Regions from separate parts of the Streptomyces sp. NPDC090088 genome, predicted to be linked through region 3. Evidence: riboswitches for the same ligand, from Rfam matches in the RefSeq annotation. Region 3 holds a riboswitch; each other region holds the start of a gene.

Region 1 (6,984 bases), on a different contig from region 3:
CGTGCCTGGCCGGTCAGCTCGCGGCGGACCCCGGCAAGGACGGGGCGACGGCATCGGCGGTGGTGCGGTTCGCGGCCCGGCACCGGGTCCGCGGCGTGCTGACCCACTCGGGCGAGTACGCGGTCGCCGCCGCCAGGATCGCCGGGCAGTTGGGGCTGCCCGGCCTCTCCCCCGCCACGGCCGCCGCCTGCGCCGACCCGGCCGCGCTGCGCGCGCTGCTGGCGGACCGCACGGTCCCGGTCGACGATCCGGGCGCCGGTCCGGGCGCGCCCCGGGTCTCGGCCGAGACGGTCGTCCTGGACGGCGAGATCCGCATCGCGGCCATCACCCGTACGACCCTGGGCCCGGCCCCCGCCCGGCAGCCGCTGCGGCATCTCGTGCACGCCCACGACGGCCTGCTGCACAACCGTTTCCTGCGGCTGGCCGTCGACCGCACCGTGCACGCCCTCGGTCTCACCCGGGGTGTCCTGCACATCGGGCTGACCCTCACCGACCGCGGCCCCCGGGTCACCGGCGTCACCCCGTACCTCCCGGGCGACCTGATCCCGCTCCTCGTCCGGCGGGCCACCGGTGTCGACCTCGCCCAGGCCGCCGCGGCGCTCGCCACCGGCGAGGTCCCGGACACCACGCCCACCCGGCAGCGGGCGGCCGCGATCCAGTTCGCCTACCCGGCCGCCACCGGCCGCCTCGACCACCTGGACCTCTCCCCCGACGCGGCCCAGGAACCCGGTGCCGACCGCATGATCCTCACCCAGGACACCGGCAGCCACGTCACCGAGGGCCGGCACGCCACCGCCGACGACCGGCTGGCCCTCTGGGTCGCGACCGCCGACACCCCCTCCGCCTGCGAGGACGCCCTCCGCCGCATGGCCCGCCACCTCACCGCCCACATCGCCCCGTTCGCCACGGCGGCCTAGCACCCGGCGCACGGCGGACGGCCGAGCACGCCCTCCCGACCGACGAGGCCGAAGCCAAACCGGCCGACGGTCCCATAGTTCGACCGGGCGACAGTCCCGCAGCCCGACCGGGCGACAGTCCCGCAGCCCGACCGGGCGACAGTCCCGCAGCTCGGTCCGGCGGCAGCCCCGGAACCGAGCCGGCCGGTCGCCGGTCTACAGCCCGGTCAGTCGCCGTATCAACTTCTCCGCCTCGCCCAGGAGTTCGACCTCCCGGTGGCTCATCGTCGGGTTGAGGGCGCGCCGTCGGAGTGCCTCCGTCAGGCCGGCCCCGGTGAGTTCGGAGGGGTCGGCGAGGAGGGCCGCGAGGAGGGGGTGGACGTCGGGCATCTCGCCGACGGCGACCTGGGCGAGGATCACCGCGGACATGGCCCAGTCGAGGCCGGGCGGGCCGTCCTCCGCGTTGGTCCAGTCGATGACCCGGGGACCGTCGGGGGTGAGCATCACGTTGTCGGGATGCAGGTCGAGGTGGAGCACGCGGGCGCCGGGGTCGGCCGGGTCCCGCCCGGGCACGGCGTGCAGCCGCCGCAGCAGCGAGGCGAGCAGCGCGCCGCCCTCCTCCGCGCCCATCTCCCCCGACAGCAGCACCGCCAGCATGGTCGGCCCCGCCAGCCGCTCCATGACCAGCTCGGTCCGGGACCCGGAGGGCCGCACCCGGGGCGCCGGGTACCCGTGCTCCCGTACGTACGTCATCACCGCGCCCTCGGCCGCCGCGTCCCCCCAGCCCTCCCGGTCCCGGCGCAGCACCCACGCCTCGTCGATCTCGTACACGTCGGCCGAGCGGCCCGAGCCGAGCAGTCTCCCCGTCATGGCATGACCATAACGAATCGGTCCTGCGCACAGCCCCCTCTCAGTTTCTTGTAGACGGCCGGTAAAGTAGCCGGGTCGTCATCACCCGTACGGGGGGAAGCCGGTGCAATTCCGGCGCTGACCCGCAACCGTGATCCGCCGTCGGCGGTGAGCCGGACTGCCCCGCCCGGGACGTTGATCGGCTCAGGTGCGCCGGTGTCCGCCGGCGCACGGCACCGTCGAGGTTCGCGGAGCCGAGCCGCCGGGGTGTCCCGTGCTGCCCGGCTCCCCCGCAGGGAGAGGCACCCGCCGACCATGAACGTCCTCCGCCGCAGCGCCGCGGTGCTGGCCGCCACCGCCGTCATCGGTGCCGCCACGCCCGCCACGGCCGCACTGGCCGCCGGCACCCCGTCCCCGTCCGCCTCGGCCGTGCTCCCGTCGGGCCTGTACGGCAGCGCGGACCCCACGTTCGACGGCGTCTGGCGCCAGTCGCTCGCCCTGCTCGCGCAGCGCACGGTCGGGGTGACCCCGGCCGCGAAGGCGGTGGACTGGCTGGCCGGGCAGCAGTGCGCGAGCGGCGCGTTCGCCGCGTTCCGCGCCGAGCCGACGGCGGCCTGCGACGCCAAGGTGACCGTCGACACCAACAGCACGGCCGCCGCCGTACAGGCGCTGACGGCCGTCGGCGGGCACGACGCCGCCGCCGGCAAGGCCGTGACCTGGCTGAAGTCGCAGCAGAACAAGGACGGCGGCTGGGGCTACGCCCCGGGCTCGCCCAGCGACACCAACTCCACCGGCGTGGTCGTCGGCGCGCTCGCGGCGGCCGGCGCGAGCGCGGACAAGTCGCCGTACGGCCTCCTCGCCACGTGGTCCATCCGGTGCGGCCAGGACGGTGGCGGCGGTCTCGCCTACCAGCCGGGCAAGGACGGCAAGCTGACCGCCAACGCGGACGCGACGGCCGCCGGGGTGCTCGGCGCCCTCGGCAAGGGCTTCGCGCCGACGGCCGGGAAGGCCCCGGCGGACGGCCACGTCTGCGCCGACTCCGACCAGGCCCTCACCCGGCAGGAGGTCGCCCGCAACGGCGCCGCGTACCTCGCCGACGCCGTCGACGAGAAGGGCCACCTGGTCTCCGTGCTCGCCGGCGCCAAGCCCCAGCCGGACTACGGCAACACCGCCGACGCGGTCGTCGCCATGGCCGCGCAGGGCGGGACGCGGACCGCGAAGAAGCCGTACGCCTGGCTGGAGGCGAACTCCGTGCGGTGGGCGAGGCAGAGCGGGCCCGCGGCCTACGCCGAACTGGTCTTCGCCGCCCACGCGATGGGCAAGGACCCGCGGAACTTCGGCGGTACGGACCTGGTGACGGCCCTCAACGCGACCGGGCCCGCCCCGGTGGCGGCCGCCACCAGGCACGCCGAGGAGAAGAACGACGGGAAGAAGTCGTCGGGCACGAATGTCTGGTGGATCGTCGGCACCGGTCTCGTCGCCGGGATCGGCATCGGCTTCCTGCTCAGCGGCCGCCGGAAGCAGCAGCAGCTGTGACCGCCGTCCGCCGTGCGGTGCTGCTGCTCGTGGCCGCGGTGGCGCTGTGCGCGGTCGCCGTTCCGGCGCAGGCCGTCGGGTACCGCTACTGGTCCTTCTGGGAGCGGGACGGCTCGCGCTGGACGTACGCCACCCAGGGGCCCTCCACGGCGCGGCCCGCCGACGGTTCCGTCGAGGGTTTCCGGTTCGCGGTGAGCGAGGACTCCGCGGACGCGTCGCAGCCGCGCGGGACGGCGGACTTCGGGAGCATCTGCGGCAGCACGGACGCGGTCGCGGGGAAGAAGCGGGTGGCGCTGGTCGTCGACTTCGGTACGACGGCCGACGCGCCGTCCGGGGAGCGCCCGCCCGCTCGCCGGACCGCGTGCGCGGTGGTGGCTGCGGACGCGACGACGGCGGAGGCGCTGGCGGCGGTGGCGAAGCCGCTGCGGTACGACGCGAACGCGTTGTTGTGTGCGATCGCCGGGTATCCCGGGAAGGGGTGCGGGGAGGCGATGACGGCGGACGGTACATCGGGCGGCGGTGGCGGGCCGTCGGTGGGGTTGCTGGCCGGGGCGGGAGTCGTCGTGGTTCTTGCCGCGGGGGCGTTCTGGCAGGCGCGGCGGCGGAAGAATGCGTGAACGCGGCAGTCGCTCGGCTGCGGGCGGGTGGGGGCTGGTCGCGCAGTTCCCCGCGCCCCTGACGGGGCGCCCCACCCCCCGGCACCCGTACCGCTCCCCCGTTCATCCCGGTGCCTGGTGGCTCTGGTCGCTCTCGCTCGGGGTCGCCGCGTCCCGTACCGCCAACCCCCTCCTCCTCGCCCTTCTCATCAGCGTGACCGCTTACGTCGTGGCCGTCTGCCGGAGCCGGTCCGCCCCGTGGGCCCGCTCCTACGCGGGCTTCGCCAAGCTGGCCCTCGCCGTTCTCCTCGTGCGTCTCGTGTTCACCGTCGTCCTCGGCTCGCCGATCCCCGGTTCGCACACGCTCGTCACCCTTCCCGAAGTCCCGCTCCCGCACTGGGCGCAGGGCATCCGGCTCGGCGGGCGGGTCACCGCCGAGGGGGTGGTCTTCTCGTTGTACGACGGGCTGCGGATCGCCACGCTGCTGATCTGCGTCGGGGCGGCGAACGCGCTCGCCAGTCCGGCGCGGCTGCTGAAGTCGCTGCCCGGGGCCCTGTACGAGCTGGGCGTGGCCGTGGTCGTCGCGCTCACGTTCGCGCCGAACCTGATCGCCGACGGCCGACGGCTGCGGGCGGCGCGCAGGCTGCGGGGCCGTCCCGATTCGGGGGTCCGCGGGCTGCTGCAGGTCGGACTCCCGGTGCTGGAGGGCGCGTTGGAGCGGTCGGTCGCCCTGGCCGCCGCGATGGACGCGCGGGGATACGGCCGCAGCGCGGACGTCCCCGCCGGGGTGCGGCGTACGACGGCCGCGCTCACCCTCGGCGGTCTGCTGGGCGTCTGCGCGGGGACGTACGGGCTGCTGGCGGCGGACGGCGGCGGCTACGGGGTGCCCGTGCTGCTCGCCGGGGTGGTCGCCGCGCTGGCGGGGCTGCGGCTCGGCGGCCGGCGTTCGATGCGGACGCGGTACCGGCCGGATCCGTGGGACGCGCGGGCCTGGCTGGTGTCGGGGGCGGGGGCGGCCGTCGCCGCGCTGATCGCCGTGGCCGCCGTACGCGATCCGGACGGGCTGCGTCCCGGGGTCGTACCGCTGGTCGCCCCCACGCTTCCGCTGTGGCCGGCGGCCGCCGTGCTGCTGGGTCTGCTGCCCGCGTTCGTCGTGCCGAAGGAGCCGTCGTGATCCGTTTCGAGGATGTCTCGGTGACGTACGAGGGCGCGGCCGGGCCCGCCGTCCGGGGCGTCGACCTCGAAGTGCCGGAAGGCGAACTCGTGCTGCTGGTGGGGCCGTCGGGCACCGGGAAGTCGACGGTGCTGGGCGCCGTGAGCGGGCTGGTGCCGCACTTCACCGGGGGCACTCTGCGGGGCCGGGTGACGGTCGCGGGGCGCGACACCCGTACCCACAGGCCGCGCGAACTCGCCGATGTGGTCGGCACGGTGGGGCAGGATCCGCTCGCGCACTTCGTGACCGACACGGTGGAGGAGGAACTCGCCTACGGGATGGAGTCGTTGGGGATCGCCCCGGCCGTGATGCGGCGGCGGGTGGAGGAGACCCTCGATCTGCTCGGGCTGGCCGAGCTGCGGGGCCGGTCGATCGCCACGCTGTCGGGCGGGCAGCGGCAGCGGGTCGCGATCGGGTCGGTGCTCACTCCGCACCCCCGGGTCCTGGTCCTCGACGAACCGACCTCCGCGCTCGACCCGGCCGCCGCCGAGGAGGTGCTGGCCGTCCTCCAGCGGCTGGTGCACGACCTGGGGACCACGGTCTTCATGGCCGAGCACCGGCTGGAGCGGGTGGTGCAGTACGCCGACCGGGTCGTGCTGCTCCCGGCGCCCGGGGCGGCGCCGGTGTGCGGGACGCCCGCCGAGGTGATGGCCGTCTCGCCGGTGTGTCCGCCGGTGGTGGAGCTGGGGCGGCTGGCGGGGTGGTCGCCGCTGCCGATGACCGTGCGGGACGCCCGGCGGCAGGCGGGCGGGCTGCGCGAGCGCCTCGCCGAGCGCACACCGACACCGACACCGGCAGCGGCTTCGGTATCGGCATCGGTATCGGCATCGGCGCCGCAGGGTCGGGCGTCCCGCGCCGACGCCCTCGCCGAGGTCCGCTCGCTCGCCGTCCGCCGGGACCGGGTGGATGCCCTGCGGCACGTCGATCTCACGGTCGCGCCCGGCGAGACCGTGGCCCTCATGGGCCGCAACGGCGCCGGGAAGTCCACGCTGCTGAGCGCCCTGGTCGGACTGGTGGCGCCGGGCTCCGGCACGGTCCGGGTCGGTGGCGCGGTGCCGCATCGGACGCGCCCGCGTGACCTCGTACGCCTGGTCGGACTGGTCCCGCAGGAGCCCCGGGACCTGCTGTACGCCGACACGGTGGGCGCCGAGTGCGCGGCCGCCGACCGGGACGCGGGGGCGGCGCCCGGGACCTGCCGCGGTCTGGTGTCCGGCCTGCTTCCCGGGGTCGCGGACGGCACCCACCCCCGTGATCTGAGCGAGGGGCAGCGGCTGGCGCTCGCGCTGGCCGTCGTCCTGACCGCCCGGCCGCCGCTGCTCCTGCTCGACGAGCCGACCCGGGGGCTGGACTACGCGGCGAAGGCCCGGCTGGTGGACGTGGTGCGCGGGCTCGCGGCGGACGGGCACGCGATCGTGCTGGCCACGCACGACGTGGAGCTGGCCGCCGAGCTCGCGCACCGGGTGGTGCTGCTCGCGGAGGGGGAGGTGATCGCGGACGGGCCGACGGACGAGATCGTCGTCTCCTCGCCGTCCTTCGCCCCGCAGGTGACGAAGATCCTCGCGCCGCAGCGGTGGCTCACGGCGGCCCAGGTGAGGGAGGCGCTGGCATGACGGACCCGGTGCGGCTCGGTCCCCGCTCGCTCGCGGCGCTGCTCCTGGTCAGCGCGGTCGGTGTGGTCGCGATCGGCTGGCCCTTCCTCGCCCCGCCCTCCTCCCGGATCGCCTCGCACGCCCAGGACGCGCCCTGGCTCTTCGCGGGTCTGCTGGTGCTGCTGGTCACCGTGCTCGGGGCGACGATCTCCGAGTCGGGGCTCGGCCCGAAGGCGGTGGCCATGCTCGGCGTGCTGGCCGCGACCGGGGCGGCGCTGCGGCCGATCGGCGCGGGCACCGCCGGG
Region 2 (6,984 bases), on a different contig from region 3:
CGGGGCGGACCGGGACGGCGGCCAGTGGAGGGAGACGCGTCTCCCCCAAGGGACCGGACCGCCAAGGAACCGGACCCCGCCAAGGAACCGGACCGCCAAGAGACCGGACCCGCCAAGGGACCGGACCCCGCCATGGGCCCGCGACGGGACCTGGCCCCGTGGCCTTCACTCCTTCCGCTGTCCGTATCCGCGCAGCTTCTCCCCCGCCTCCGCCACCTGTTCCGCGGAGAGCAGGGTCGGGGTCAGGCCGGGCACCGAGGACGCCGTCAGCCACAGGCGGCACATCCACTCCAGCTGGGCGGTGCGGTCGTAGGCCTGGGACAGGGTGGCGCCGTGGGTGATCGTGCCGTGGTTGCGCAGGAGGCAACCGGAGCGGTCGGTCAAGGCGCGGAGCATGTTCTCGGCCAACTCGTCGGTGCCGTAGGTCGCGTAGGGGGCGACCCGGACGGCGCCGCCGAGGGCCCCGGACATGTAGTGGATCGCCGGCAATTCGGGGACGAGCGTCGAGACGGCCGTCGCGTGGACGGCGTGGGTGTGGACGACGGCCCGGGCGTCGGTGGCGCGGTAGACCGCGAGATGCATCGGCAGCTCGCTGGTCGGGACCAGGGCGCCGAGCACCTGTCGGCCGGAGAGGTCCACGCCCGTCATGTCGTCGTCGGTGAGCCGGTCGTAGGGCACGCCCGACGGTGTGACCAGCACGGTGTCGCCGACGCGCACCGAGACGTTGCCGGAGGTGCCGACGACCAGTCCGTCGGTCACGGTGCGGCGGGCCGTGGCGACGAGTTCCCGCCAGGCGCTCGCCTCCGCCGCGCGTACATCGCGCCTTCGCGGCTCCGACACACCCTGTGCGCCACCCCGTTCAGCCCGCCCGTCACGCTCGTCCCGCCACCGCTCAGCCATGGCTCGATCCTGTCAGCCGACGCCCCGAACGGCCCGCGCGGCAGGGCACTTTAGGCCGGGTGTCCCGAATCCAGTAGAGCGCAAATCACTGCAAAGAGCCCTATGTCAAGGCTTGGCTGAAGATCGCCGATCATAGGCCGATCTTCCAATAATCTCTGGACGATTTTCCGTGCGCGTTGCCATTCCGGGGGGAAACATGGCCCGTGACAGCTCTCCGCCGTACCGCCACCGCCACCGCCGTCGCCACCGCGTCCGCGGCCTCGCGGCGTCCGTGGCGGCGCTCGCCCTCGTGGGGGCCGCGACCGCGCTCGCCGGGGCGCCGGCGTCCGCCGCGGACCCGCCGAAGGGGCACGACGTCTCCTCGCACCAGAAGAACGTCGACTGGTCGGGCGCCAAGGCGAAAGGCGCCCGGTTCGTCTACATCAAGGCGACCGAGTCCACCACCTACCGCAACCCCTACTTCAGCCAGCAGTACGACGGCTCGCGCAAGGCGGGGATCCTGCGGGGCGCGTACCACTTCGCCCTGCCGGACAAGTCGTCGGGCGCGCGGCAGGCCGCCTACTTCGTGAGCCACGGCGGCACCTGGACCGCCGACGGCTGGACGCTGCCGCCCGCGCTCGACGTCGAGTACAACCCGTACGACAAGAAGCACCGGTGCTACGGGCTGAGCAACTCCGGGATGGTCCGGTGGATCAGGTCCTTCAGTGACGAGCTGAAGCGGGAGACCGGCCGGCGGCCGGTGATCTACACGACCACCCACTGGTGGAACCTGTGCACCGGCGGCAGCAGCGCCTTCGCCGCCGACCACGCGCTGTGGATCGCCCGCCACGGCTCGGCGGACGCGGGAACGCTGCCGGCCGGATGGTCGTACTGGACCTTCTGGCAGTACGACAACAGCGGCAGCCTGCCGGGTGACCAGAATCTCTTCAACGGGTCGATGGGCCGGCTGAGGTCGTTCACCCTGGGCCGCTAGCCGCGAGGCCGACCAAGGGGCGCCTGGGCCGCCGGACCGGAAACGGAACGGCGGCCCGGGCGTCCTTCTTCACAGACCCGATCAGTGACACTCCAACGCCCACCCCAGTTCACCTTCCGTTCATCCAGGTTGCCTACGGTCCAACGGCTGATGACCTCTAAAGATTGTCTGGGTAAATGGAAAGCTTCTCGCTGATCCTCGCGATTGTGGTCGTCACCGCACTCGCGTTTGATTTCACGAACGGTTTCCACGACACCGCCAACGCGATGGCCACGACCATCTCGACCGGCGCGCTCAAGCCCAAGATCGCGGTGACCATGTCCGCCGCGCTCAACCTGGTGGGCGCCTTCCTCTCCGTGGAGGTCGCCAACACGATCTCCAAGGGCCTCGTCGACGAGAACGGCATCCGCCCCGAGGTCATCTTCGCCGCCCTGGTCGGCGCGATCCTCTGGAACCTCGTGACCTGGCTGGTGGGCCTGCCCTCCAGTTCCTCGCACGCCCTCATGGGCGGTCTGATCGGCGCCACCGTCGCCTCGGCCGGCTTCGGCGCGGTCCACGGCGACGTGCTCGTCGCCAAGGTCCTGCTGCCGGCGGTCGCCGCCCCGCTCGTCGCGGGACTCGCGGCGACGCTCGCCACCCGCCTGTCCTACGCGCTCTCGAAGAACGCCGAGGACGAGGCCACCCGCAAGGGCTACCGCGCCGGCCAGATCGCCTCGGCCGGCCTGGTCTCGCTCGCGCACGGCACCAACGACGCGCAGAAGACGATGGGCATCATCACCCTCGCGCTGATCGCGGGCGGTTCGATCGCCCCCGGCTCGAACCCTCCCACCTGGGTCATCCTCTCCGCCGGTCTCGCCATCGCGCTCGGCACCTACATCGGCGGCTGGCGGATCATCCGCACCATGGGCAAGGGTCTGACCGACCTTCAGCCGCAGCAGGGCTTCGCCGCCCAGACCAGCGCGGCCACCGCCATCCTGGCCTCCTCCCACCTCGGCTTCTCCCTCTCCACCACGCATGTCGTCTCCGGCTCGGTGATGGGCGCGGGCCTCGGCCGCAAGGGCGGCACGGTCCGCTGGTCCACCGCGACCCGCATGGTGATCGCCTGGCTGCTCACCCTCCCGGCCGCCGCGCTGGTCGGCGCGCTCGCCGAGTCCGTGACGGACCTCGGCGACTGGGGCACCGCGGTCGTCGCCGTCTTCCTGGTGGCCGCCAGCGCCACGATCTGGAAGCTGTCCCGCCGCGAGGTCGTGGACAGCGCCAACGTCAACGACACCGAAGCCGGCGAGCCGGCCGGTGTGGTGACCGCGGCGATCGCCGCCGTGACCCCGCCGCCCGCGGGCACCGTCACGGACGGCCTGACGGCCACCATCCCCTCCCCCGCCGCTCCCGCGACCGACCCGGCCGCCACCGTCTGACCCCCGAGGAAGAACCGACATGAACATCGACTGGGCAGCCATCGGCTCCGTCTTCGGCGTCAGCCTCGTGGTCGCGGTGGGCCTGGTGGCCCTCTTCACCCTCGGCATCAAGGGCCTCTCCGCCCGCGAACGCGCCACCGCCAGGGGCAACTCGGCGGCCCTCGCCGTGACCGCCGCCTACCTCTGCTTCGCGGGCTGCGCGGCCGCCGTGGCGTACGGCATCCACCTGATCGTGGCCAAGGCCTGACCGAGGCCCGGAAGGCTCCTCCCCCGCACGTTCGGGGAGGAGCCTTCGTCATGCACTTCGTCACGCCCTTCGCTATGCCCCAGGAGTCCCGCCGGGCAACCGGTGTGGGCCTTCGCACACTCTCCCCTCGCAGGTCAACGGCAAGTTGACGGCTCTTCCGGGGGCGTGGTGGACTTCCTGAGCCATGTACGGCGGCAAGAGAGGAAGCCGGTGTGAATCCGGCGCGGTCCCGCCACTGTCACCGGGGTAGCAATCCCCGGGAGCCAGGAACTCTCACCGCCGGTCTCGTCGAACCAGGGCGTGGACACCCTGAGTGAGGACATATCGCCATGCGCGGCTGCCGATCGAGGTTCCGTACCCGGCCCTTCCCCGACCCCTCGGCCGGCTGAGCCGATGGGTGCCGATCGCGTCTTCGCGTACGGCGCCGCCGCCGGCCTTCTCGGTGACCTGCTGCTCGGCGATCCTCGCCGGGGGCATCCGGTCGCCGCGTTCGGGCGGGCGGCCGGGGCCGTGGAACGGGTGCTGTGGCGGGACCACCGCGGGTGGGGCGCGCTGCACACCGCCGTGTGCGCCGGCGGCGCCGTGGCGCTGGGCGCCCTGACCCAGCGGGTCGTACGACCGTCCACCGCCGCGTCCATGGCGCTCACCGCCGCCGCCACCTGGGCCGTCGTCGGCGGCACTTCGCTCGCCCGCGAGGCCCGGGCCGTCGGGCACGCCCTGGAGGCGGGGGACGTCGAGGCCGCCCGTGCCCGGCTGCCGCATCTGTGCGGGCGGGACCCGCAGGCCCTGGACGCCGACGGGATCGCCCGGGCCGTGGTGGAGTCGGTCGCCGAGAACACCAGCGACGCCGTCGTGGGCGCGCTGGTGTGGGGGGCCGTGGCCGGGGTGCCGGGGCTGCTGGGCTTCCGGGCGGTGAACACGCTGGACGCCATGGTCGGGCACAAGTCGGCGCGGTACCGGCGCTACGGCTGGGCCTCCGCCCGGCTGGACGACGTCGCCGGGTGGCCGGGGGCGCGGCTGACGGCCGTACTGGCCACGGTCGCCGGTGGCGATCCCCGGGGTGCCGTACGGGCCTGGCGGGCCGACGCCGCGAAGCATCCGAGTCCCAACGCCGGGCCCGTGGAGGCCTCGTTCGCGGGGGCGTTGGGGGTGCGGCTCGGGGGGACGTTGTCGTACGGCGGCCGGGTCGAGCACCGGCCCGTGCTGAATCGGAAGGGGCGGGCCGTGGCGGTCGCGGACATCAGGCGGGCGGTACGGCTCTCCCGTCGCGTGGGGGTGCTCGCGCTCGGCGCGACCGTCACCGCACGCCTCGTCGCGAAGGGACGGACGTCATGAACGGTGGTCTCCTCGTCGCCGGCACCACCTCCGACGCCGGCAAGAGCGTCGTCACCGCCGGTATCTGCCGGTGGCTGGTACGGCAGGGGGTGAAGGTCGCGCCGTTCAAGGCGCAGAACATGTCCCTCAACTCCTTCGTCACCCGCGAAGGCGCCGAGATCGGCCGGGCGCAGGCCATGCAGGCGCAGGCCTGCCGCGTCGAGCCGACCGCGCTGATGAATCCCGTGCTGCTCAAGCCGGGTGGCGAGCAGAGCAGTCAGGTCGTGCTGCTCGGGAAGCCGGTCGGTGAGCTGAGTGCGCGCGGCTACCACGGCGGGCGGCAGCAGAAGCTGCTCGGGACCGTGCTCGACTGTCTCGCGGAGTTGCGGGGCACGTATGACGCGGTGATCTGTGAGGGGGCCGGCAGTCCCGCCGAGATCAATCTGCGGCGGACGGACATCGTGAACATGGGGATCGCGCGCAACGCGCGGCTTCCCGTGCTGGTCGTGGGGGACATCGACCGCGGCGGCGTGTTCGCCTCCTTCTTCGGGACCGTCGCGCTGCTCTCGCGGGAGGACCAGGAACTCGTCGCCGGGTTCCTCGTCAACAAGTTCCGGGGGGATGTCTCCCTGCTGGAGCCCGGGCTGGACATGCTGCACGGGCTGACCGGGCGCCGGACGTACGGCGTCCTCCCCTTCCGGCACGGCCTCGGCATCGACGAGGAGGACGGGCTCCGGGTCTCGCTGCGCGGGACCGTCCGCGAGTCGGCCGTCGCCCCGCCCGTCGGCGCGGACGTGCTCCGGGTCGCGGTCTGTGCCGTCCCCCTGATGTCCAACTTCACGGACGTGGACGCGCTGGCCGCCGAACCCGGGGTCGTGGTGCGGTTCGTGGACCGGCCGGAGGAGCTGGCCGACGCCGATCTCGTCGTGATTCCGGGGACCCGGGGGACGGTCCGGGCCCTGGAGTGGCTGCACGAGCGGGGGCTCGCGGACGCGCTGCGCCGCCGGGCCGCCGAGCAGCGGCCGGTCCTCGGCATCTGCGGCGGCTTCCAGATCCTCGGCGAGCACATCGAGGACGAGGTCGAGAGCCGGCGGGGGCGGGTGGAGGGTCTCGGGGTGCTGCCCCTAAGGGTGCGGTTCGCCCCCGAGAAGATCCTTACCCGGCCGGAGGGGAGGGCACTCGGCGAGCGGGTCGAGGGGTACGAGATCCATCACGGGGTCGCCGAAGTCACCGGCGGGGACGCGTTCTTCTCCGATGACGAGGGACGCCGCCTGGACGGGTGCCGGGTCGGGCAGACCTGGGGCACGCACTGGCACGGCTCCCTGGAGTCGGACGGTTTCCGGCGGGCCTTCCTGCGCGAGGTGGCGGCCGCCGCGGGCCGCCGGTTCGTGCCGGCCCCCGACACCTCGTTCGCCGCGCTGCGCGAGGAGCAGCTCGACCGGCTCGGCGACCTGATCGAACAGCACGCGGACACCGACGCGCTCTGGCGGCTCATCGAGTCGGGCGCGCCGCAAGGACTGCCTTTCATTCCACCGGGAGCGCCCGCATGAGCACTGTGTTGTTGTTGTCGACCGCCGACACCGATCTGCTGGCGGCCCGGGCCGCCTCCGGTGCCGACTACCGGATCGGCAATCCGACGCGCGTCGACGTCGCCGAGGAGCTGCCCGCGCTCGTCGAGGGCGCGGACATCGCCGTCGTACGGCTGCTCGGCGGCAAGCGGGCCTGGGAGGACGGGCTCGCCGCGCTGAAGGCCGCCGGGATCCCGACCGTGCTGCTCGGCGGCGAGGCGGTGCCGGACGCCGAGTTGATGGCCGAGTCGTCGGTGCCCGCCGGTGTGGTGGCCGAGGCCCTCAAGTACCTCGTGGAGGGCGGGCCCGCCAACCTGCTGGAGCTGTCCCGGTTCCTCTCCGACACGGTGCTGCTGACCGGTGAGGGGTTCGACGAGCCGCGGAAGATGCCCGAGTACGGGGTGCACGGCTCCTACGAGGTCCGAGACGGCCGTCCCACGGTCGGCGTGCTCTTCTACCGGGCGCATGAACTGAGCGGCAACACCGCCTTCGTGGACACCCTGTGCGAGGCGATCGAGGCGCGGGGCGCCAACGCCCTTCCGGTGTACTGCGGTTCGCTGCGCGGGG
Region 3 (6,984 bases):
GACCGGACCGCCCTGGCCCGTCTCGAAGGCCTCGCGGCCGATCCCGGGCTGGACGGTCCGACCCGGGCCCGGGTCCTGCAGGTCCTCGTCGACGCGGTCGCCGCCGAGGACGCCGACCGGGCCCTGGAGGCGGCCGGCGCCCAGCTGGCGCTCGCCCGTGCGGACGGCGAACCCCGGTTGATGGCCGCCGCGTTGATGACCTCGGCCCGGCTGCTGCCGCACGAGACCCGGGCGGCGGACCGGCCGCCGCTCACCGCCGAGCTGCGCGGCCTCGCCCACGCCCACGACCTGCCCGCCTACCGCTGGGTCTGCGAGCACCTCGACGCGATGACCGCCGCCGCCCGCAACGACCCCGCCGCCGTGCGCCGGCACACCGTGGAGGGCCTGGCCCTGGCCCGCCGCTACCGCCTGGTGTGGGCGCAGGGGCTCAGCGCCGCGAGCTCGGCCATGCTGGCGGCGGTGACCGGCCGCTTCGAGGCGGCGGAGGCCGGTTACGCCGAGGCCGACACCCTGCTCCAGCGGGTGGGCGCCCACCACGCCACCGGGCTGCGGACGCTGGGGCTGATCAGCATGCGGCTCGCCCAGGACCGCACGGCCGAGATCGAGCCGATGGTCCGTGCCGTGTACGAGTCCGCCGGCGGTCCGGTCGCGGTGGCCCAGGCCCTCGTCCTGGCCCGCCTGGGCAGGCTCGACGAGGCGCTGGCCGTACCCGTCTCCGCGGAACCGCTCCGCGACCACCTCTACGGCCTGGAACTCGACTTCCGCGCCCAACTCGCCGTGCTCCACCGCGACCATGACACCGCGGCGGCCCTCCTCCCCCACCTGCTCCCCCTGCGCGACCAGCTGGCGGGCACCGCCGGCGCGGCCTACGCCGGCCGCCCCCTCGCCCACGCCCTCGCCGACCTGCACCGCCTCCTCGGCGACGACCGCGCCGCGGCGGAGGGCTACGCCCTCGCCGAACGCACCGCGCACGCCTGGGGTTCGGCCCATCTCGCCGAGAGCGCCCGCCGGGCCGCCGCGGACCTGGCCGACGCCCGGACACGCCGCCGCACCTTCGCGACCTGACGTGCCGGAGGCGGTGGTCCGGACGGGTCCGGTGCTCGCCTCCGGCGTGGGTGTCAGGCGCCGAGGGCGCTCATCACCACTGCCTTGGCCTCTTCCTGTACCCGGGCCAGGTGGTCGGGGCCCTGGAAGGACTCGGCGTAGATCTTGTAGACGTCCTCGGTGCCGGACGGGCGGGCGGCGAACCAGGCGTTGTCCGTGGTGACCTTGATGCCGCCGATGGCCGCGCCGTTGCCCGGCGCCTCCGTGAGGACGGCGGTGACCGGTTCGCCCGCCAGGGTCTCGGCGGTGACCTGGGCCGGGGAGAGCTTGGCGAGCAGGGCCTTCTCCTCACGGGTCGCGGGGGCGTCGATGCGGGCGTAGGCGGGTTCGCCGAAGCGGGCGGTGAGGTCGGCGTAGTGCTCGGACGGGGTCCGGTCCGTGACGGCCGTGATCTCGGAGGCGAGCAGGGCGAGCAGGATGCCGTCCTTGTCGGTCGTCCAGACGGAGCCGTCCCGGCGCAGGAAGGAGGCGCCGGCCGACTCCTCGCCGCCGAACCCGATGGCACCGCTGACCAGTCCGTCCACGAACCACTTGAACCCGACCGGTACCTCGACGAGTCGGCGGCCGAGGTCGGCGGCGACCCGGTCGATCATCGAGGAGGAGACGAGGGTCTTGCCGATGCCGGCGCCCGCCGCCCACTGCTCACGGTGGCGGTAGAGGTAGGAGATGGCGACGGCGAGGTAGTGGTTGGGGTTCATCAGGCCGGCGTCGCGGGTGACGATGCCGTGCCGGTCGGCGTCGGCGTCGTTGCCGGTGGCGACGCGGAACTCGTCGCGCTTCTCGATGAGCGAGGCCATCGCGTACGGCGAGGAGCAATCCATGCGGATCTTGCCGTCCCAGTCCAGCGTCATGAACCGCCAGGTGGGGTCGGTGTACGGGTTGACCACGGTGAGGTCGAGCGAGTGCCGTTCGGCGATCCGGCCCCAGTAGGCGACCGAGGCACCGCCGAGCGGGTCGGCGCCGATCCGCAGCCCGGAGGCCCGGACCGCGTCGAGGTCGAGGACGCTGGGCAGGTCGTCGACGTAGACGCCCATGAAGTCGTAGCGGCCGGTGGTGGGGGCGGCGAGCGCCCGCTCGTACGGGATGCGCTGTACGTCCTTCAGGCCGCCCGCGATGATCTGGTTGGCGCGGTCCTGGATCCAGGAGGTGGCGTCGGAGGCCGCGGGGCCGCCGCTGGGCGGGTTGTACTTGAAGCCGCCGTCGGCGGGCGGGTTGTGCGAGGGGGTGACCACGACGCCGTCCGCGAGTCCGGTCGTACGGCCCCGGTTGTGGGTGAGGATGGCGTGTGAGACGGCGGGGGTGGGGGTGTAGCCGTCGGCGCTGTCGACGAGGACGGTGACGCCGTTGGCGGCGAACACCTCCAGGGCGGTGACCTTGGCGGGCTCGGACAGGGCGTGGGTGTCGGCGCCCAGGAAGAGGGGGCCGTCGGTGCCCTGGCCGCTCCGGTACTCGCAGATGGCCTGGCTGGTGGCCGCGATGTGGTCCTCGTTGAACGCGGTCGTCAGGGACGATCCGCGGTGTCCCGAGGTGCCGAACGCGACCCGCTGGGCGGGGTCGGCCGGATCGGGGTGCAGCGCGTAGTAGGCCGTGACCAGCCTGGCCACGTCGACGAGGTCCTCCGGAGCCGCCGGCCGGCCCGCTCGCTCATGCGGCATGAGTCCACTTCCTCCGCAGTCGTTGATCGATCGCTCGACGCCCATCTTTCCCTGCCGACGGTGGCGGACGCGAGTGCGGCACCGGCTCGGCCGCGAAGACACGGCGGGTTCACGGCCGGTTCACAGCGGGCGCGGGATTCCCGGGCGCGGGTCCCGGACGTCTCGTGGTCACGCCGCTCGAAGACGACCGCCGAGGCGGTCGGCGAGCGCGTCCGGAGCGTGTCCGAGGCAGCCGCCGGGCGTGCGAGAGGGCCCCCGGTGGTGCCGAAGGGCCCTCGCGTGTCGTCGGGTCGGTCAGTGTGCCGCGGGGACCGTCCGGCGGGCGGACGGGGCCTTCGCCGGCTTCGGGTTGAGCACGCGCTCGGCCAACTCGCCGAAGAGCAGCCCGAATCCGACCCACAGCGTCACCTGGATGGCGAGCGCGGAGAGCCGGAACCGCCACAGCAGGGTGGCCGGGAAGTCCTTCGGCACCTCGTTGACGGCCGGCAGGAACTGGTAGGCCAGTGCGATGACGACGGCGAACCCGACCACCGCGAGCACGGACGCCCACCAGGTCCCCAGCCGGGGCTGGAGCCGCTTGCCGAGGATGGTCGCGGCGACCGCCAGCAGCACGCCGAGCAGCATCATCAGGAAGTACAGGGTGGTGCGCTTGCCGATGGTGTCCGGGTCGCCCACGGAGGGCGGGTTGGCCGGGTACTTGAGGAACGGCACCACGTACACGGCGAGCAGTGCGCTGCCGGACAGCAGCAGCGCGGTCGCCCGTGGCGAGAAGCGGCCGACGCGGCCGAGGGCGAAACAGAAGGCGAGGGCGGCGATGCCGCCGAAGGCGACCCCGTAGACCAGGACACCGGTGGCCAGGCCGGCGGTGGACTGCAGGGAGCGGGAGACGACCTCCATCTCGTGCTCGTGCGCGTGGGCGTCCTCGAAGCTGATCGCCTTGTCGACGTTCGGCTCACCGAGTACATAGGCGACGACGAGGGCGAGCACGCCGGCGGCCAGGCCGGCGAGCATGCCCCGCACCAGGAGGTTGCGAACCGTTGCGGAGTTCATGGGCGGTACGGCGTCCCTCGCGTCAGTGGCAGGGGAAGCCGAGGAGGTGGCGGGCGTCGTGCACCCACTCGTGGACGTCCGTGCCGCTGAACACGGAGGTGGCGCCCTGCTCGGCGCCGACGAAGTAGAGCAGGATCATCATCAGGATGCCGAAGAAGACCGCCCAGGGAGCTATCGCGGACAGCGGCAGCTTGGCGGGAACGGCAGGGGTGTTGGCTGTCGGCGGAGCGACGGTCTGCGCCATGGCAGGACCTCCTCTGGGAGTTCGCGTCCCATCTCGGTGGTGCGTTGGACGACGGCCACGGGTCTGACTCGCAAGCGCCCGGGGGCTCTTGCATACAGTGGCGCGACCGTGCCGGATTCCCACCGGCTTCCGTCTCGCCGTCGTCGATATCGGACAGACCGTACCGCGTGTCAGGGGCACGGCCAAGACCGCGTCACCAGGCGTGATCTTCATCTCCCGCCTGGTGGGCGGTCACCGGCGGGGTTCAGCCGGTCGGCGCGAGGCCCAGTTCGCGCGCGCCGAGCGGGGCGAAGAAGCGGTCGACGTCGGCGTCGGAGACCTCGGCGAGGGTGGCCGGTGACCAGTGCGGGTCGCGGTCCTTGTCGACGACCTGGGCGCGGATGCCCTCCACCAGGTCGTGGGTGGCGAGGGTCGCGCAGGAGACCCGGTACTCCTGGTCCAGGACCCGCTCCAGCGAACCGAGCCGCCGGGCCCGGCGGACGGCTTCGAGGGTGACCTTCAGGGCGGTCGGCGACCTGGTGAGCAGGGTCTGCGCCGTCTCCTTGGCCGCCGGGTCGCCGTGGGCGAGCAGCCGGTGGAGGATCTCCTCGACGGTGTCCGCGCCGCCGTAACAGGCGTCGATCCAGGCCCGTTGCCCGTCCAGTTCGCCTTCGGGCGCCTGCCGTACGTGCCGGGCGAGCGCCTCGGGCACGGGCAGGTCGGCGAGGTCGGCGACGAACGCCGGGAGCGCGCCGGACGGCAGGTGGTGGTCGGCGAGCCCGCACAGCAGGGCGTCGGCGGCGCCGATCGGTGCGCCGGTCAGGGCGAGATGGGTGCCCAGTTCGCCGGGGGCGCGGGCGAGCAGATGGGTGCCGCCGACATCGGGGACGAAGCCGATGCCGGTCTCCGGCATGGCGATCCGCGAGCGTTCGGTGGCGATCCGGACGCTGCCGTGAGCCGAGACACCGACACCGCCGCCCATCACGATGCCGTCCATGAGGGCGACGTACGGCTTCGGATAGCGGGCGATCCGGGCGTTGAGGTGGTACTCGTCGCGCCAGAAGGCGGCCGAGGCGGTGCCGTCCCCGTCGCGGGCGTCGTCGTGGACGGCGCGGATGTCACCGCCCGCGCACAGGCCGCGCTCCCCCGCGCCGCTGATGACGACGGTCTCCACGGCGGGGTCGTGCTCCCACGCCGTCAGGGCCTCGGCGATCCGCAGCACCATCGCGTGCGACAGGGCGTTGATGGCCCGGGGCCGATTGAGCGTCAGATGTGCGGCCCGACCGGCCGTGTGCAGCAGGACGTCGCTCATCCGGACGCCTCCGTGACGCGCATGATCTCGTCGGTTCCTTCCAGCAGCGGTGGACGCGGTGGTCAGGGACGATCTTCCCCCGACCGGTCCGTCCGCGGCGCGGCGGCTCGGCGCAGGGCGTCGCGGCAGGCCACCACGGCCGGGTGCCCGCCCCGGCCACGGCGTACGACGGTGAGGACACGGCGTCGCGCGGCGAGTTCCCGCAGCCCGACCGACTCCGGCGGCCCGCTCCGGACCGGACCGGGCAGGAAGGCGGCCGCGAGGCCCTCTTCCACCAGGCGGAGGTGGAGCAGCAGATCGGTGGTCTCGAACCGTACGTCGGGTTCGAAACCGGCGTCGCGGCAGACGCCCGCGGCCCAGCGCCGTGCGGGGGTGCCAGGGGCTCGTACGCGAGTTCGGCGGGCCGTGGATGGGGGCTCCCGGGGTACTCCTCGGCGAGGACCAGGTCGAAGTCGCGGGCCTGTAGGGCCGGAAGGGACTTCTCCGGTTCCCGGTGGGTGACATGGACGCGCAGATGCGGATGGGCCTCCTGGAGCAGCCGGAGCGCGGCGGGTACCAGGGCCAGGGCCGCGGTCTGGAACGTGGCGACGCGCGGGGTGCCGGTCAGCTCGGTCAGGGAGGTGGCGATGTCGGCCTCGGCGCGCTCCAGGCGTTCCAGGACCGCTTCGGTGTGGGCGACGAGGATCTCGGCCTGTTCGGTCAGCCGCACCCGCCGTCCGACCGGCTCCGGCAGCGGGACCCCGACCTCGGCCTCCAGTCGGGAGAGCTGCTGGGAGACCGAGGAGGGGGCGTACGGCAGGGCCGCGGCGACGGCGGCGAGGGTGCCCCGGTGTTTGAGTTCGCGCAGGAGGCGCAGCCGGTACAGACGGCCGGGGTGACCTTCCCCCGAGCCGGGCCGGGCCACGCCGGGTTCGGCTGCGGACGCCACCCACCGGCTTGAAGCATCAACTGAACCCGCCAGTACGATCACTTGAGGCGTCAAGCTAGGCTTTTCCCCATGGAGACTCCCGAGCCGCGCTGGCTGACGGACGACGAGACGCGCGCCTGGCTCGTTCTGGCCGGGATGCTGCTCAGACTGCCCGCGGAGCTGGACGCGCAGTTGCAGCGGGACGCGGGACTCAGCCACTTCGAGTACCAGGTGCTCGCGGGACTCTCCGAGGCGCCCGGCCGCACCCTGCGGATGAGCGAGCTGGCGCTGTTCGCCAACGGGTCGCTGTCCCGGCTCTCCCATGTCGCGCGGCGGCTGGAGGACCGCGGCTGGCTGCGCCGGGGGCCCGACCGGGACAACGGCCGCTTCACGGTGGCGACGCTCACGGAGGCGGGCTGGGCCAAGGTGGTGGGTTCGGCACCGGGTCATGTGGCGGCCGTACGCCGTCTCGTCCTCGACCCGCTCACCCAGACCCAGGTCCGGCAGCTGCGCGAGATCGGCAGCAGGCTCCTGGCCGCGACGGGCGACGCCGGCCGGCCGCTGAGCTAGGGCCAGGACGGCCGGGCGGGGAGCCGACCGCCACGGCCGCGGCCGGGCGGGACCGAAGGCCGCGTCCCTCGCGGGGCGCCGGAGGCGGCCGAGGCACAGGCGGGTCTCACGCCGGTGAGAACGTGAGGACCGGTTTGACGATGTCCGTGCTCATCCGGGCGAC
Region 4 (6,984 bases), on a different contig from region 3:
ACCCCCATGGCCGGAGGAAATGTGCCGCGCGGGGCGTGGGCCGGGCCGGGCCGGGCCGGGAGGTCAGCGTCCGGGGACGGGGAGGTCGCCTTCGACGTACTGGGCGCGGCCGTCCGCGAAGGACCAGTCGTCGGGTCCGTTCTCGAAGTAGCTGATGAACAGGTCCTTGCCGTCGACGTCGGCTTCGCCGAGTCGGCCGGCGAGCGTCCGGTACAGATGCTGCTTCTCTTCGGTGGCCCGGCCGCGCTGGGTGAAGATGTGGATGATGACGGTGCCAGGTGTGCGCTGGAAGCCGAGGCCCGCGTCGAGCGCGATGATCTCGTCCGGGTCGTGCTGAGTGACGATCTGGAACCTGTCCCGCTCGGGGATCTTCAGGACGTCGATGAGGGACTGCTGGACGGCGTCGGCGATGGCCCTGATGTTCTCCGGACTACGGCCGCGGATCAGGTCGATGCGCACGAGGGGCATGGTCGGACTCCTTCAGAGGGACAGCGGGCTTCAGGACTTCAGGACTTCAGGACTTCGGAGCTTCAGCGGGAGCCAGGTGCCGTGGTCGGCGACGGCCCGGACGGAGGTGCGGCCCGCGTCGTCGAACGCGCGCTCGATGGCTGTTCGGAGGCTGGCCATGCGTTCGCGGAACGTGCCGGGAACCCGGGCGGCGCCGCCATGGAGGACGCAGGCGTCGATACCTGGCGTGCGGTGGGCGATGCTCAACCCTCCGAGGTCAAGGACGGCCTTGCAGGAGGAGGGCCGTCCTGGGGTGCCGGTCCGAGCCGCTCCGTCCTCGACGATAGGCACCCGGTGGCGGTGAGCGGAACTGCCTCTCCGGTGGCCGGCATGCCTCACCTGCCGGGTCGGCATGTTCGGCGACTCCTGCTACGGCGCCACCCAGTGGGCCGCGGTCTCCTTGAGGCACCCCGCACTGAAGGCCATCGCCCCCGGGGCACCGGCACGGACGGCATCCGCCCGGACCCATGGGCCGAGGCGTGGGGAGGGGTCACGCCGTTGTTCGGCGTGACCCACTGCCTCGCCTTCCGGAGCGACAGCTGGTGCCACGAGTTCCATTCCCCCGTCGTGGCCGACGCCACCGGCATCAGCTCACCGGGGTCCGCCCCCGCCGGACTCGGCAGGTACTCCGCCATGTCGTCCTCGCGGAAAAGCTCGAGATCACCCCTGACGGATTCCCCCAGATTGTGCAGGAGATGGCCGGCGGGGTGCTCCAGATACAGTTGATTGTTGATCTGGACCGAACCGTAGGCATCCACGATCTCACGGAAGTCCGCCGGGAATTCGATTCCGAACTCCCGCTCCAGTTCGCACCATGGCGCCGGATCTGTCCAGTTGAATCCGGGTTCACCCAGCAAGGCTCGGACCTCTGCGAGCGTTGCCATCACTTGCCCCCTTCCATCCGAAGGCTTCCGCCTTGCTCGCCATCCGAGCATTCGCCCTGGCATTCAATACCACCAAGTTGCGGACATCCTCGCCGGTCGCCTTTTCCCGATGACCTGCCAGGCGGCCGGCCTACGGTCGGGGTAGGCGGCCTCCGCTTCTCCGATGCGGAGGCGAACCCTTGCGTGCGCTCATCGCGACCTGCGTGGCGGGGTGAAGACGTAGAGGTCGAGGATGTCGGGGCAGGGGGCGATGCCGGGGCCGCCGGACCGTACCCAGGCAGCGATGTCCTCGGTGGCCTCGGGGTCGTTGACGAGGCCGAGCCAGACCGGGCGGGCCCCTGCCCCGCGGGCGGCGGCGGAGGGCTGGACGACGATGACGTTGGCGTGTTCGCACACGTCGAGGCAGTCCGAGACGCGGACGGGTACCTCCTCGGCCAGGCGCGCGAGCTGCCGGTCGTGATCCACGCCGGTGACTTTGGGGGTTCCGCAGCAGCAGTCCCGGCAGACGACGACGCGGCACGGTGCCGGTTCGGCGGAGCTGTGTTCCGTGCCGGCCGTTTCAGGGCGCTGTCGAGGCATCGCTCGCCGCACTCCTCTCCAGGGGAGATCCGTCCCGGGCGGCCGGGCGCAGGAAGCGGATCACGGGGTGGCCGGGGTCGTGGGTCACCTCGGCGCGGACTCCGTAGACCCGCTCGATGAGGGTGGGGGTGAGAACCTCGGCCGGGGTGCCCTCCGTGACCGCGCGGCCGTCGCGCAGGACGAGCAGGCGGTCGCAGTACATCGCGGCGAGGTTGAGATCGTGCAGGGCGATCACCGTGGTGACCGGCAGACCGGCGATCAGCTCCAGGAGGTCGAGCTGGTGCTGGATGTCGAGGTGGTTGGTGGGTTCGTCGAGGAGGAGTTCGCGGGGTTGCTGGGCGAGGGCGCGGGCGATCTGGGCGCGCTGGCGTTCGCCGCCGGAGAGGGTGTGCCAGGACTGGCCGGCCCGGTCGGTCAGCCCGGTGCACCGCAGGGCCTCGGTGACGGCTGCCGCGTCGGCCGTCGTCGGGGGTGTCCAGGCGCGGCGGTGCGGGATGCGGCCGAGGGCGACGACGTCCCGGACGGTCAGTTCGGTCTGGGTGTGGGTGTGCTGTTCGACGGTGGCGACCCGGCGGGCGGTGGCGCGGCGGCCGACTTCGGCGAGCGGGCGACCGTCCAGGGTGACGACTCCGGCGGTGGGGGCGAGGACCCCGGCCAGGAGCCTCAACAGGGTTGATTTTCCGGAGCCGTTGGGGCCGAGGATGCCGACCGTCTCGCCAGGGCGCGGAGTGAGGGTGACGTCGTCGACGACGACCTTGTCGCCCAGGCGCCGTACGACACCGTCCGCGTGGAGGCTGGTCATGCCCTGCTCCGTCCGCGGTGGAGCACGGCCACGAACGCCGGCACGCCGATCAGAGACGTCACCACGCCCACCGGGACCTCCTGGGGGTCGAGGACGGTACGGGCCAGGGTGTCCACCCACACCAGGAACACGGCACCGGTCAGGGCCGTCACCGGCAGGAGCCGGGCGTGCCCGGAGCCGGTGAGAGCGCGGGTGGCGTGCGGCAGGACCAGGCCGACGAAGCCGATTGCACCGGCGCAGCTGACCAGGGCGGCGGTGAGCAGCGCGGTCGCGCAGAGCAGGACCAAGCGGGTGCGGGCGACCCGGACCCCGAGTCCGGCGGCGGCCTCCTCGCCGAAGGCGAACGCGTCGAGCGTACGGGCGTACCCGAGGCAGACGACGAGCACCACCGCCAGGGCGACGGCGCAGAGCAGTACCTGTCCCCAGTCGGCCCCGGTGAGCGAGCCGAGCAGCCAGAACAGCACGCCCCGGGTGGTCTCCGCGTCCGCGGACGTCAGGACGACGAACGAGGTCAGCGCCGAGAAGAGCTGCATCGCCGCGACCCCGGACAGGACGACCCGGTCCGTGCTGCCGCCGAGGGAGTGGCTGAGCAGCAGCACCAGGCCGAAGGAGAGCAGCGCGCCGAGGAAGGCGCCGGCCGACAGGGACACCGCTCCTCCGCCCACGCCCAGCACGACCACGGCGACCGCTCCGGTGGACGCGCCGGAGGAGACGCCGAGTACGAAGGGGTCGGCGAGCGGGTTGCGCAGCAGCGACTGCAGGACCGCGCCGCACACGGCGAGTCCGGCCCCGCACACGGCGGCGAGCAGCGTGCGCGGCATCCGCAGGTTCCACACGATGCCGTCCCGCAGCGGCGCCAACGTGCCCTCACCGAGGCCGAGATGGGCCGCGACGGACATCCAGACGTCACCGGTGGAGATGTCGGCGGGGCCGATCGTCACCGCCACGGCGACCGACACGAGCAGCGCGAGCAGGCCCCCACCCGCCAACAACACGGCACGGACGCTCACTTGGCGAGCCCGAAGTCACGCAGACCGGCTGCGACCTTCTCGATCCCCTCGACCGTGCGGATGGACGGGTTCATGGCCTGCCCGCTCAGCAGGACGTACCGCTTCTTCTTCACGGCGGTCAGGTCACGGGTGGCGGGGTTGGTCTCCAGGAAGCGGATCTTCGCCTTCGCGGTCTCGGCGGTCTGCTGCTTGCGGGTCAGGTCGCCGATGACGATGACGTCGGGGTCGCGGTCGGCGACGGTCTCCCAGTTGATCTGGGGCCACTCGTCGTGGGTGTCGGCGAAGGCGTTCTTCGCGCCGACGGCACGGGTGATGGCGCCGGGCGCGCCGCAGCAGCCGGCGAGGTAGGGAGACTGGGAGTTGGCGAACCAGTACATGAGGGACACGTCCGAGGCGTGCAGTCCGGCGGTGGCCGTGCTCACCCGCTTCTTCAGCGAGGCGACGAGCGTCTCGCCCCGCTCCTCGACGCCGAACGCGCGGGCCAGGTCGCGTATTTCGCCGTACACGGCGTCGAGGGTGAGGGGTGTGGAGCGGGATCCGTCGCCGCCACTGTCGTTGTCCTTGCCCTCGGCGCAGTCGGACGGCGAGACGTACGTGGGCACGCCCAGCTTCTCGAACTGCTCGCGGGTCGCGACCCCGCCCTTGCCGAGGGTGGAGACGAACGAGGCGGTGACGAAGTCGGGTTCGGCGTCCAGGACCTTCTCGAAGGAGGGGTTGTTGTCGGCGAGGCGCGGCACGGACGCGTTGGCCTTCTCCTGGCCCTTCATCACCGGGTCGGTCCAGGTGGCCGTACCGGCCATGCGGTCGGCGAGACCGAGGGAGAGCAGGATCTCGGGGGTGCCCTGGTTGAGGGAGACGGCCCGCTTCGGGGCCGACTTCAGGGTGACCCTGTCGCCGCAGTTGTCGAGGGTGACGGGGTATCCGGTGGCAGTGGTCCGCTCCGTCTTCGCGTCGTCGCCGTCGGCGTCGCCGTCGGAAGAACCGCAGGCGGTCAGCAGCAGGGCGGAGGTGAGGAGAAGGGCCGGGGTGCGCAGAACGGCGGAGGTGCGGAGCACGGGCATGCCTTTGGGGTCGGGGCTCGTACGCGGAGCCTGGCCTACGGACGTCCCTCCACGCGGGGGCACGGAGGTGCCAGCAGGTCTTCGGACTCGGGTTCGTCCGGCCGGGGCGCCTTCCCGGTCTCCCAGTGGCAAGCGTGCCCCGCCCGTCCCCCTCACCGCTGCGCGTCAGCTCCGGATTCGCACCGGATTCCCTGACCACGGATGTGGCACGACTGGCCTGCTGAGGCTATCAACTCCGCCGGGCGGTCAGACCGTGCGCTCGGTCACGGGGTACGGCACGAACCTGCTGGTGTTCCGGCCGACGGCGTGGACGAGTCGGCGGGCATGACGGATCTCGGTCTCCCGACGCCATCGGTACCACCGGGCTGCTTTCGGTGACCGGGACTTCGGGGTATGCCTCAGGGGCCGGAAGCGACAGGCTCCGGCCCCTGAGGTGGTGGTGCGTCAGTGACGCGGGGTGCGCCGGCGCATTGCCCACGCGCGGGTGCGCGTCGCGGCGGCGACGCCGACGGCCGCGGCCCCGGCGAGGACGAGGGCGCTGTCGTCCGTTCCGATCACCACGGGTGACCTCACCAGCTGGACGCAGACCAGTGCGAGCGTGGTCACCGCCACGGTGACGGCGACGAACACGGCGTTCTCCAGCGGGATCATCCAGGGCGGCACGGAGGCCGGCCGGGTCGTACCGCTGCCGTCGTCCTCGGGCTTTCCCCGGTCGCTCACCTGATGATGTCGATGCATGTCACTTCCCTCCGCTTGCCCGCGACGAACAGGTGCGCGCACGCCTTTCCGTAGTGCGGCAGGGTGTGGTCCGTCTCCCGCTTGCGGATCAGGTCGCCGTACACACACGTGTTGCGCATGGGTCCCTTGTTGATCTAGTAGGTGCGCCCGTTGGTGTCGGCGTAGTGGAAGTCGACCCGCCAGTTGCAGAACTTGGTGTAGATCGAGGCGGGCGGGTAACAGTCGGCGCTGCCGTCCTGGTGCGTGATCTTCCTGCCGCTGCCCTTGAGGGCGGCCCCGCCGACCTGGCCGTTCGGGTCGTCGTAGGGGTACTTCGCGGTCCACACCCCGTCCTTGAGGGTTTCCTGTCTGGCGGACGCGGCGCGGGCGGGCGGCGGCGTAGGCGAGGCGAAGGACGTGCCGTCCGCGAGGGCGGTGGAACGGCCCAGGGCGTCGTAGGCGTAACCGGTGCCCGTGAGCCGGCCCGCGCTGTCGTAGGTACGGGTGCTGCGACACGGCTGCGGCCGCCGCTCTGAGCCGGTGCGACCGGCTCCCCACCCCTACTTTTCTCAAGTCACTCTCCGTGACGAGCCTTCCGAGAACCGGAAGGCAGGTAGGAGCGATCTATCAACAGATAGGTCACGTGATCTTCACGGGGGGGGCAGATCCGCGCCCGGAACGGCCTGGTCAGCGATACATCCGGTCCACTTGATGGCGATATGAAGCCAAGGCCTTGAGCCCCCTTAGCATTCACTCAGTGTGATCAGTTTCGAGCGAAGTCACCTACGCAGGAAGCCATGTGACGGGCCGCGAGAGAACCCCGTCTCACGAAGGGGACCCCGAGGCGCCGATCCCGCCCGGACCGCCGGGCCCGTTCCGGCTCCACGCAGACAAGAGGCCCGGGCAGGTCAAAGCCACCAGGTGGACAACTCCCCCGAGAGAACGCGGCACCCTTGTCCCGATCAGCGGCCCTCGCCTAGCCTGAGTTTGTGCCGCTAATAAACAAAGCCCGACTGCACAACGCCGTGCCGGGCAACCGATCCGATCTCACCCGCCTGCGCATCGCCCTCACCGCCTTCTTCGCCCTCGACGGCTTCATCTTCGCCGGATGGGTCGTCCGCATCCCCGCCATCAAGGACCAGACGCACGCCTCCACCGGCGCCCTGGGCCTCGCCCTCCTCGGCATCTCCGCCGGCGCGGTCACCACCATGATGTTCACCGGACGCCTGTGTGACCGCTACGGCAGCCACCCCATGACCGTCGCCCTCGGCATCCTGCTCTCCCTCAGCGTCGCCCTGCCCCCACTGACCCACACCGCACTCACCCTCGGCGCCGTGCTCTTCGTGTTCGGCATGGCATACGGCGGCCTGAACGTCGCCTTCAACAGCGCCGCCGTCGACCTGGTCGCCGCCCTGCGCCGCCCG

Evidence for each region. A riboswitch is a leader RNA that binds a small molecule or an ion and turns the genes downstream of it on or off. The one in region 3 is predicted to bind cobalamin.
Region 1: another riboswitch for cobalamin. It lies ahead of ACIPSJ_RS04840 (prenyltransferase/squalene oxidase repeat-containing protein); the one in region 3 lies ahead of ACIPSJ_RS20455 (CbtB-domain containing protein).
Region 2: another riboswitch for cobalamin. It lies ahead of ACIPSJ_RS08245 (cobalamin biosynthesis protein); the one in region 3 lies ahead of ACIPSJ_RS20455 (CbtB-domain containing protein).
Region 4: another riboswitch for cobalamin. It lies ahead of ACIPSJ_RS46145 (ABC transporter substrate-binding protein); the one in region 3 lies ahead of ACIPSJ_RS20455 (CbtB-domain containing protein).

Annotation. Positions count from the first base shown of each region.
Region 1 covers NZ_JBIVDZ010000001.1:1,083,691-1,090,674, reverse strand. The annotation lists gene ACIPSJ_RS04850 (hypothetical protein) at 1-917, shown strand, start outside; gene ACIPSJ_RS04845 (phosphotransferase family protein) at 1,113-1,766, opposite strand; cobalamin riboswitch at 1,822-1,951, shown strand; gene ACIPSJ_RS04840 (prenyltransferase/squalene oxidase repeat-containing protein) at 2,061-3,281, shown strand; gene ACIPSJ_RS04835 (SCO2322 family protein) at 3,278-3,898, shown strand; gene ACIPSJ_RS04830 (CbiQ family ECF transporter T component) at 3,891-5,051, shown strand; gene ACIPSJ_RS04825 (ABC transporter ATP-binding protein) at 5,048-6,700, shown strand; gene ACIPSJ_RS04820 (ECF transporter S component) at 6,697-6,984, shown strand, end outside.
Region 2 covers NZ_JBIVDZ010000001.1:1,854,784-1,861,767, reverse strand. The annotation lists gene ACIPSJ_RS08265 (class II aldolase/adducin family protein) at 166-900, opposite strand; gene ACIPSJ_RS08260 (lysozyme) at 1,097-1,873, shown strand; gene ACIPSJ_RS08255 (inorganic phosphate transporter) at 2,050-3,288, shown strand; gene ACIPSJ_RS08250 (hypothetical protein) at 3,308-3,535, shown strand; cobalamin riboswitch at 3,687-3,829, shown strand; gene ACIPSJ_RS08245 (cobalamin biosynthesis protein) at 3,929-4,870, shown strand; gene ACIPSJ_RS08240 (cobyric acid synthase) at 4,867-6,399, shown strand; gene cobN (cobaltochelatase subunit CobN) at 6,396-6,984, shown strand, end outside.
Region 3 covers NZ_JBIVDZ010000004.1:32,182-39,165, forward strand. The annotation lists gene ACIPSJ_RS20440 (BTAD domain-containing putative transcriptional regulator) at 1-1,065, shown strand, start outside; gene pgm (phosphoglucomutase (alpha-D-glucose-1,6-bisphosphate-dependent)) at 1,119-2,759, opposite strand; gene ACIPSJ_RS20450 (CbtA family protein) at 3,054-3,809, opposite strand; gene ACIPSJ_RS20455 (CbtB-domain containing protein) at 3,832-4,053, opposite strand; cobalamin riboswitch at 4,090-4,230, opposite strand; gene ACIPSJ_RS20460 (enoyl-CoA hydratase/isomerase family protein) at 4,298-5,344, opposite strand; partial or broken gene ACIPSJ_RS20465 (LysR family transcriptional regulator) at 5,407-6,209, opposite strand; gene ACIPSJ_RS20470 (MarR family winged helix-turn-helix transcriptional regulator) at 6,342-6,821, shown strand; gene ACIPSJ_RS20475 (NAD(P)-dependent alcohol dehydrogenase) at 6,928-6,984, opposite strand, start outside.
Region 4 covers NZ_JBIVDZ010000012.1:327,435-334,418, forward strand. The annotation lists gene ACIPSJ_RS46115 (tautomerase family protein) at 64-468, opposite strand; gene ACIPSJ_RS46120 (hypothetical protein) at 499-714, opposite strand; gene ACIPSJ_RS46125 (hypothetical protein) at 860-1,018, shown strand; gene ACIPSJ_RS46130 ((2Fe-2S) ferredoxin domain-containing protein) at 1,581-1,970, opposite strand; gene ACIPSJ_RS46135 (ABC transporter ATP-binding protein) at 1,951-2,772, opposite strand; gene ACIPSJ_RS46140 (FecCD family ABC transporter permease) at 2,769-3,782, opposite strand; gene ACIPSJ_RS46145 (ABC transporter substrate-binding protein) at 3,779-4,843, opposite strand; cobalamin riboswitch at 4,898-5,075, opposite strand; gene ACIPSJ_RS46150 (hypothetical protein) at 5,288-5,581, opposite strand; gene ACIPSJ_RS46155 (hypothetical protein) at 5,560-5,700, opposite strand; gene ACIPSJ_RS46160 (hypothetical protein) at 5,716-5,907, opposite strand; gene ACIPSJ_RS46165 (MFS transporter) at 6,586-6,984, shown strand, end outside.